DNA from 2 places in the Lelliottia sp. GFLA7 genome. Region 1 is predicted to be linked to the other one. Evidence: predicted binding sites of a transcription regulator. Region 1 holds the regulator's gene; the other holds the start of a gene.
The links. Region 1 encodes CRP, which controls carbon source genes, mostly activating them, when cyclic AMP is high. Its sites were predicted from a motif close to ATGTGANNNNNNTCACAT; they were not measured.

Region 2: a site for CRP is predicted at 2,863-2,880, ahead of deoC (deoxyribose-phosphate aldolase). Genes of this name have one in related genera too.

Annotation. Positions count from the first base shown of each region.
Region 1 covers NZ_JBWLAQ010000008.1:57,375-62,312, reverse strand. Annotated here, with positions in the region: gene AC07RN_RS17985 (phosphoribulokinase) at 1-764, shown strand, start outside; gene AC07RN_RS17980 (OsmC family protein) at 810-1,214, opposite strand; gene crp (cAMP-activated global transcriptional regulator CRP) at 1,524-2,156, shown strand; gene AC07RN_RS17970 (YccS/YhfK family putative transporter) at 2,214-4,301, shown strand; gene argD (bifunctional acetylornithine/succinyldiaminopimelate transaminase) at 4,298-4,938, opposite strand, start outside.
Region 2 covers NZ_JBWLAQ010000003.1:354,912-359,849, reverse strand. Annotated here, with positions in the region: gene deoB (phosphopentomutase) at 1-521, opposite strand, end outside; gene deoA (thymidine phosphorylase) at 574-1,896, opposite strand; gene deoC (deoxyribose-phosphate aldolase) at 1,952-2,731, opposite strand; gene AC07RN_RS12025 (YjjI family glycine radical enzyme) at 2,994-4,541, shown strand; gene AC07RN_RS12020 (YjjW family glycine radical enzyme activase) at 4,516-4,938, shown strand, end outside.

The sequences.
Region 1 (4,938 bases):
CCGCCGAGGTAGAAGGCGACAGTTTTCATCGCTATACCCGCCCTGAAATGGACATGGCGATCCGCAAGGCGCGCGATCTCGGCAAACACATCAGCTACTTCGGGCCAGACGCCAACGACTTCGGTTTGCTGGAACAAACCTTTGCCGAGTACGGCCATACGGGCACAGGGCAATCGCGTAAATATCTGCATACCTATGACGAAGCCGTGCCGTGGAACCAGGTGCCGGGCACATTTACGCCGTGGCAGCCGCTTCCGGAACCAACCGATGTGCTGTTTTACGAAGGATTGCATGGCGGCGTGGTAACGCCGCAACAGGATGTGGCGCGGCATGTCGATCTGTTGGTCGGCGTGGTGCCTATCGTCAACCTGGAGTGGATCCAGAAACTCACCCGCGACACCAGCGAGCGCGGCCACTCGCGTGAGGCAGTCATGGATTCAGTGGTACGCTCAATGGAAGATTATATTAACTTCCTGACGCCGCAGTTTTCGCGCACGCACATCAACTTCCAGCGCGTGCCTACAGTGGACACGTCAAATCCCTTCGCCGCCAAAACGATTCCGTCGCTCGACGAAAGCTTTGTGGTGATTCACTTCCGTAATCTGGAAGATATTGATTATCCGTGGCTGCTGGCAATGCTGCAGGGGTCGTTTATTTCGCACATAAATACGCTGGTCGTGCCGGGCGGGAAAATGGGACTGGCGATGGAGCTGATCATGATGCCGCTGGTGCAACGGCTGATGGAAGGCAAAAAGATCGAATGATCTTATTCCCTCTCCTCATGGGAGAGGGCTAAATCTCGTCAACGCTTACGCTTCAATCACTTCATACGAATGCGTGATTTTCACCGCTTTTTCCAGCATCAACGCGACCGAGCAGTACTTCTCCGCAGAAAGATCCACCGCACGGGAAACCGCGGCATCTTTCAGCGCTTTGCCGGTCACAATGAAGTGCAGATTGATGTGCGTAAACAGACGCGGCGCTTCTTCGCGACGCTCTGATGTCAGCTTCACTTCGCAATCGGTGACGTCATGACGCCCTTTTTGCAGAATCGAGACCACGTCGATGGCACTGCATCCACCCGCCGCGATCAGCACCACTTCCATCGGACTTGGCGCTTTATCGCCGGAGTTGCCATCCATCAAAATCTGGTGTCCTGAAGCGGATTCGCCGAGGAACGTTAAACCTTCAACCCATTTCACACGCGCTTGCATTTTATTCACTCCGACGTTGCATTTTTCCGGACAGATTACCCGTGCGTTACAATTCTCGCAACGGAAGTCGACCTGCGTCATGCTGAAGCGAGACACCAGGAGACACGCGGCAAAAGCTATGCTAAAACACTCTGGATGCTACAGTAATACATTGACGTTACACATGTATGCAGAGGACATCAAACATTACAGGCTGCAAACATTTATGACAGCCTAATTCCCAGGTACGGGGAAGAATTCGATTGCAACCCCAGAGTCAGGATGCGATTTATGACTCTGGTGACAGCTTATAACAGAGGATAACAGCGCATGGTGCTTGGCAAACCGCAAACAGACCCGACTCTCGAATGGTTCTTGTCTCATTGCCATATTCATAAGTACCCATCGAAGAGCACGCTGATTCACCAGGGTGAAAAAGCGGAAACGTTGTATTACATCGTCAAAGGCTCGGTGGCAGTGCTTATTAAAGATGAAGAAGGAAAAGAGATGATCCTTTCTTATCTGAACCAGGGCGATTTCATCGGCGAACTGGGCCTGTTTGAAGAAGGCCAGGAACGTAGCGCCTGGGTACGTGCAAAATCGGCCTGTGAAGTGGCTGAGATCTCCTACAAAAAATTCCGTCAGTTGATTCAGGTTAACCCGGATATTCTGTTGCGCCTGTCTTCGCAGATGGCTCGCCGCCTGCAAATCACCTCCGAGAAAGTGGGTAACCTCGCCTTCCTGGATGTGACCGGCCGCATCGCGCAAACGCTGTTGAACCTGGCGAAACAGCCTGACGCTATGACTCACCCTGACGGCATGCAAATTAAAATTACCCGTCAGGAAATTGGTCAGATCGTCGGTTGCTCCCGTGAAACCGTTGGCCGTATCCTGAAAATGCTGGAAGATCAGAACCTGATCTCCGCCCACGGTAAAACTATCGTGGTTTACGGAACGCGTTAATTCCGGTCGAACGGCGTGCCATCGCAAGGTGTCACGCCGTTTTTGTCTCTGGCATCTATGTGGCGCAGGCTGATCTATCACCCGGAAGTTAACTACGCACTTCGGCAAACGCTGGTGTTATGTCTCCCCGTGGCCGTCGGTTTGATTCTGGGTCACCTGCAACACGGTCTGCTTTTTTCCCTCGTCCCTGCCTGCTGTAACATTGCCGGTCTCGATACGCCGCATAAACGCTTTTTCAAACGCCTGATTATTGGCGGATCGCTGTTTGCCGGATGTAGCCTGGCAGTACAGCTTTTGCTGGCGCGCGATATCCCCTTGCCGCTGATTTTAACCGTGCTGGCACTCACGCTCGGCGTGACGGCGGAAATCAGTTCTCTGCATGCCCGATTGCTCCCCGCTTCGCTAATTGCCTCGATTTTCACCCTCAGCCTCGCCGGGAATATGCCCGTCTGGGAACCGCTGCTGATCTACGCGTTTGGCACGCTATGGTACGGATTATTCAACTGGTTCTGGTTTTGGATGTGGCGCGAGCAGCCTTTGCGCGAATCCTTAAGCCTGCTCTACGTTCAGCTCGCTGATTACTGCGAAGCAAAATACACCCTGCTGACGCAGCATACCGACCCGGAAAAGGCGCTGCCGCCGCTGCTGACGCGTCAGCAAAAAGTGGTCGATTTAATCAGCCAGTGTTATCAACAGTTGCACATGCTGGCGGCCAATAAAAATCATGAATACAAACGGCTGCTGCGCACGTTTCAGGTAGGGCTGGATCTCCAGGAACATATCTCCGTCAGCCTGCATCATCCGCAGGAAGTGCAAAAACTGGTGGAGCGTAGCCATGCCGAAGCGGTGATCCGCTGGAATGCCCAGACGGTCGCGGCGCGTCTGCGCGTGCTGGCTGACGATATTCTTTATCACCGCTATCCCACGCGCTTTACCATGGATAAGCCATTAGGCGCGCTGGAGAAAATCGCCCGTCAGCATCCGGATAACCCGGTCGGGCAGTTCTGCGCATGGCATTTCAGCCGCATCGCACGCGTGCTGCGCACCCAACGTCCGCTCTATTCCCGTGACCTGATGGCGGATAAGCAGAAACGGCTGCCGCTACTGCCAGCGCTGAAAAGCTATCTGTCTTTTAAATCCTCTGCCCTGAGAAATGCGGCGCGCATTAGCGTGATGCTGAGTATCGCCAGCCTGATGGGCGTGGCGCTGCATTTACCCAAGCCCTACTGGATTTTAATGACTGTGCTGTTCGTGACGCAGAACGGCTATGGCGCGACGCGCGTGCGGATCCTGCACCGGGCGGGCGGGACTATTGCCGGCCTGGTGATTGCGGGCGTCACGCTGCACTTCCACGTTCCGGACGGTTATACCCTGGCGGGCATGCTGCTTATCACGCTGGTCAGCTATCTGTTTATCCGTAAAAACTATGGCTGGGCAATGGTCGGCTTTACGGTCACCGCGGTGTATACCCTGCAACTGCTTACCCTGAATGGCGAACAGTTTATTGTCGCCCGACTGGTGGATACGCTGATTGGCTGTCTGATTGCGTTTGGCGGCATGGTCTGGCTGTGGCCGCAGTGGCAAAGCGGGCTGTTGCGCCAGAATGCTCACGATGCGCTCGAGGCCGACCAGCAGGCTATTCGCCTGATCCTCAGCGCCGATCCGCAGCCGTCGCCGCTGGCGTACCAGCGCATGAAGGTCAATCAGGCTCATAACGCGCTGTTTAACTCGCTGAACCAAGCCATGCAAGAGCCGGGCTTTAATTCGCACTATCTGGCCGATATGAAACTCTGGGTCACCCACAGCCAGTTCATCGTTGAACATATCAACGCGATGACCACGCTGGCGCGCGAGCATACGATGCTGACGCCGGATCTGGCGCAGCGCTATTTGCAGTCGTGTGAAATTGCGTTGCAGCGGTGTCAGCAGCGCCTGGAATATGACGCGCCGGGGGAATCGGGGGATATTAATATTCTTGAAGGGCCCGAAACGCTCACCTACGGTCCGATGAGCACGCTGGAACAGCACTTACAGCGTATACTCGGGCATCTGAGCACCATGCACACCATTTCGTCGGTGGCATGGCGACAACGCCCACATCACGGTATTTGGTTAACGCGCCTGTTGCGGCGTGAATCCAATTAACCCTTAACGATTTTCCCAACGGCTGCGGCAAAGCGCGCCATACCGTCGTCAATATCCTGTGCTTCAATCACCAGCGACGGCGCAAAGCGCATGACGTCCGGTCCGGCATTCAGCACCATCACCCCTTCGTGCGCAGCGGCATGGAGGAAATCACGCGCGCGGCCTTGATATTGTGGCTTCAGTTCCGCGCCAACCAGCAGCCCCATTCCACGAATATCACTGAACACATCGTACTGCGCATCGATCTGCTGAAGATGTTTCACAAACTGTTCGCGTTTCGCGCTCACGCCGTTCAGCACGTCTGGCGTGTTGATAATATCAAACGCCGCGCCAGCGATAGCGCAGGCCAGCGGATTCCCGCCGTAGGTCGAACCGTGAGATCCTACATGGAATGCCGACGCGATCTCCTGCGTCGTCAGCACGGCGCTGACCGGGAAGCCGCCGCCGAGCGCTTTGGCGCTGGTCAGAATGTCCGGCGTCACGCCGTAATGCATGTAAGCAAACAGATCGCCGGTACGCCCCATTCCGCTCTGCACTTCATCAAACACCAGCAGCGCCTGATGTTCGTCGCACAGTTCACGCAGGCCTTTCAGGAACTCTGGCGTCGCCGCCATTACACCGCCTTCGCCCTGAATCG
Region 2 (4,938 bases), on a different contig from region 1:
GAGTCAGCCGAGGTATAGAAAATCGGCTTACCGGTTTTCATATGTTCTTCGCCGAGCTGATCCAGAATCACCGTACCCGATGAGTGGCAGTTACCGAGGTAACCTGGCAGATTGCCGCGCTCAACCAGCTTATCCAGCAATTTCTGCGGGAAGCTGTTCTCGTGATCGGAGAAATAACCCCAATCAAACAGCACCGGCACGCCGGCGATTTCCCAGTGACCTGACGGGGTATCTTTCCCGGAAGAGAGCTCGTGAGCCCAGGCGTATGCGCCAACTACTTCCGCGTTTGCGTCCATACCTGCAGCCACTTTACCGGTAGAACCTTCATGCGCTTTCACCAGACCCAGACGAGTCAGGTTTGGCAAATTCAACGGGCCTTGACGGCCGATATCCGCTTCGCCTTTAGCACAGGCTTCTGCGATGTGACCCATGGTGTCAGAACCTACGTCACCAAAGCGATCCGCATCTTCTGTAGCGCCGATGCCGAATGAGTCCAGCACCATAATAAATGCACGTTTCATCATATTCTCCGTACTCAGTGCTTCATAAAAATTCGATCAGATCAGTATACGACTAATCGGTGATACGACGATAGACCGTTGGTGTGGTTTCTGGTGCTTTGTCGTCAAGCTGAATGGCCGCTTTCACCGCTTTCGCCGCTTCCTGCCAGCTGTTTTCGTCCTTCGCATGGATAACGGCTAACGGACGCTGTCCGTCCACGCTGTCGCCCAGACGTGCCATATCGGTAAAGCCAACGCTGTAATCAATGGTGTCCGACGCCTGGCGACGACCGCCGCCCATCGATACCACTGCCATGCCGAGCGCACGGGTGTCCATTGCGGAGACAAAACCTTCTGTATCGGCATACACCGCTTTGCTGAGCATGGCGGTCGGCAGGTATTTCGCGTAGTTCTCAACGAAATCGTTCGGGCCTTTTTGCGCAGCGACCATGCGGCCAAAGATCTCTGCCGCTTTACCGTTATCCAGCACGGCCTGCAATTTCGCACGCGCTTCGGCGTCGTCTTTGGCCAGCTTGCCGGAGATGAGCATCTCAACGCACAGCGCCATGGTGACGTCGAACAGACGCGGATTACGGTATTCGCCCGTCAGGAACTGCACCGCTTCACGGACTTCAACCGCGTTACCGGCGCTGGACGCCAGCACCTGATTCATGTCAGTCAGCAGTGCCGTGGTACGCACGCCCGCGCCGTTGGAGACGCCAACGATCGCTTCAGCCAGTGCCGCAGAAAGTTCAAACGTCGGCATAAATGCACCGCTGCCCACTTTCACGTCCATCACCAGCGCATCCAGCCCTTCGGCCAGTTTTTTCGCCAGGATTGAAGCGGTGATCAGCGGGATGGAATCAACCGTCGCGGTAATATCGCGTGTTGCGTAGAAACGCTTGTCCGCCGGAGCCAGAGAGCTGGTCTGGCCGATAATCGCCACACCAACATCTTTAATAATTTCGCGAAAACGCGTGTCGTTCGGGAAGATATCGAAGCCAGGAATGGCTTCCAGTTTGTCGAGCGTACCGCCCGTGTGACCCAGGCCGCGCCCGGAGATCATCGGGATGTAGCCGCCGCATGCTGCGACCATTGGACCGAGCATCAGAGAGGTGACATCACCTACGCCGCCCGTGGAGTGTTTGTCCACGATCGGGCCGTTAAGATTGAGGCTTTTCCAGTCCAGAACGCTACCTGAATCCCGCATCGCCATGGTCAGCGATACACGTTCCGGCATCGACATATCGTGGAAGAAGATGGTCATCGCCAGGGCGGCAATTTGCCCTTCAGAGATGGTGTTGTCACGAATGCCGTTGATAAAGAAACGGATCTCTTCGTCACTTAATGCATGACCATCACGTTTTTTACGAATAATTTCTTGTGCGAGAAACAAAGTAACCCCCAGGAATCAGGTTAAATGCGGCGAAAAAACCGCCGCAGGAATGATATTAGTAGGCGCTTGCGCTCTTACCGTCGCCGTGACCCAGCGTTTTCAGCAGGCTAGCCAGCAGGCTGGAAGCACCGAAACGGTAGTGACGGGAATCGGCCCAGTCTGCGCCGAACAGATCGTCAGCAATCGCCAGGAACTGCTGCGCGTCTTCGGCTGTACGCACGCCGCCCGCAGGTTTAAAACCAACGGTTTTAGAAACGCCCATATCGCGAATCACTTCCATCATGATGCGTGCGCTTTCTGGCGTGGCGTTGACCGGTACTTTACCGGTGGACGTTTTGATGAAATCCGCACCGGCTTTGATAGAAATTTCAGATGCTTTACGAATCAACGCTTCTTCTTTCAGTTCACCGGTTTCGATGATCACTTTCAGCAGAACGTTTGCCGCCGCACAGGCGTCTTTACAGGCTTTCACCAGATCAAAGCCGACCTGCTCGTTACCTGCGATCAGCGCACGGTAAGGGAATACCACGTCAACTTCATCCGCGCCGTAAGCAATCGCTGCGCGAGTTTCTGCCAGTGCGATCTCGATATCGTCATTGCCATGTGGGAAGTTGGTCACGGTCGCGATGCGCACATCAGGCGTGCCCTGCGCGTTCAGCGTTTTACGTGCAATGGGGATAAAACGCGGATAAATGCAGACAGCGGCGGTGTTGCCCACTGGCGTTTTCGCCTGATGACACAGCGCGATCACTTTTTCATTTGTGTCGTCATCATTCAGGGTAGTCAGGTCCATCAGTTTCAACGCGCGCAGGCTGCTTGCGGTTAAATCAGTCATAACAATCTCCAACGGCATCGCCGTATAATTTTTCACCTTGCGGGTATGTGAGTATTCTAACATTCACCCGCACTCACACTTCGACATTCATCACAGTTAATGAAAACTGCATACAAATTTGCATTACTGTAATGAGATCCACTTCAAATTTCAGTCCTGAAATAGCTGACTAAAGCAGCAATCACCCGCTTCCGATCAATAGCTTCAGCGTAATGACTTCCTACAATCTGCCCATCATCCGCAGAATAATAAGGAAGCGACTATGTCCACCTCCGGTCTCGATGCTATGCAACAACGTTGCCAGCAAATTGTGACAAGCCCGGTACTGACGCCTGAGCAAAAACGCCATTTTCTGGCGCTGGAAGCGGAAAACAATCTGCCCTATCCCGGTCTGCCACACGCGGCGCGTGCAGCGCTGGATGACGGGTTTATCTGCGATATGTTTGAAGGTCATGCGCCTTTCAAACCGCGCTACGTTCTGCCTGATTACGCCAAATTTCTGGCGAACGGGTCAGAATGGCTAGAGCTCGAAGGCGCAAAAGATCTTGATGATGCGCTTTCGCTCCTGACCATTCTTTATCACCATGTTCCTTCCGTCACATCGATGCCGGTGTTTCTGGGCCACCTCGATGCACTGTTGCAACCTTATGTTAGAATTCTAACACAAGAAGAAATCGAAAGCAGAATAAAACGCTTCTGGCGTTACCTGGACAGAACGCTGCCAGACGCCTTTATGCATGCCAATATCGGTCCAGGAGATTCCCCTGTCACACGCGCCATTTTACGCGCAGATGCAGAACTGAAGCAGGTTGCACCGAATATCACCTTTATTTACGACCCAAAAATCACGCCGGACGATCTGCTCCTGGAAGTGGCTAAAAATATTTGTGAGTGCAGTAAACCGCATATTTCTAACGGCCCGATGAATGATAGAATTTTCACAAAAGGCGGTTTTGGCGTCGTCAGTTGCTACAACTCGCTACCGTTGGCCGGCGGTGGCAGCACCCTGGTACGTCTGAATCTGAAAGCCATCGCCGAGCACAGCGAGTCCGTGGCGGATTTCTTTGACCGCACCCTGCCGCATTACTGTCAGCAGCAAATCACCATCATCGATGCCCGCTGTGATTTTCTGTATGAACAATCCGGCTTCTTTGAGAATAGCTTTTTGGTGAAAGAGGGGCTGATCGATGCGGAGCGTTTTGTGCCGATGTTTGGCATGTACGGTCTGGCAGAGGCGGTAAATACGCTGTGTGAGAAATCGGGTTACCCAGGACGTTACGGGAAAGATGAGCAAGCCAATGCGCTGGGCTATCGTATCAGCGAACAGCTCGCCCACTTTGTCGAGAATACGCCGGTAAAACACGGCTGGAAGCAGCGCGCCATGCTGCATGCCCAGTCTGGCATCAGCTCTGATTCCGGCACCACGCCGGGCGCACGATTGCCGTACGGCGATGAGCCCGATCCGATCAGCCATTTGCTCGCCGTCGCGCCGCATCACAAACACTACCCTTCCGGGATCAGCGATATTTTGACACTGGACGAAACCATCAAACGTAATCCGCAGGCCGTTGTTCAGCTGTGTCTCGGCGCGTTTAACGCCGGGATGCGCGAGTTTACCGCTAACGTTGCCGGAAACGATCTGGTGCGCGTCACGGGCTATATGGTGCGTCTGTCGGATCTGGAAAAATATCGCGCCGAAGGGTCACGCATCAATACCACCTGGCTTGGCGAGGAGGCCGCGCGCAATACCCGTATCCTGGAACGTCAGCCACGCGTGATAAGCCATGAACAGCAGATGCGCTTTAGTTAGTCAGGTTATTCCTTTCTCCTGCGTGGATGGGCCGGGCAGCCGCCTGGCCCTTTTCCTGCAGGGCTGCAACCTGCGCTGTAAAACCTGCCACAACCCGTGGACGATCGGTCGCTGCAATGACTGCGGCGACTGCGTACTCCATTGCCCGCACGATGCGCTGAACATTCAAGCCGGACGCGTCTGGTGGCAGGAAAGCGACTGTCAGAAATGCGATACCTGTTTGCGCATGTGTCCACAGCAGGCCACGCCCATGGCGCAGCGCTTAAGCGTTGACGACGTGATTGGCCACATCCGCAAAGTCGCCCCCTTTATCGAAGGGATCACCGTCAGCGGCGGGGAAGCGACGACTCAACTGCCGTTTTTGGTGGCGCTGTTTAGCGCCGTCAAAGCCGACTCC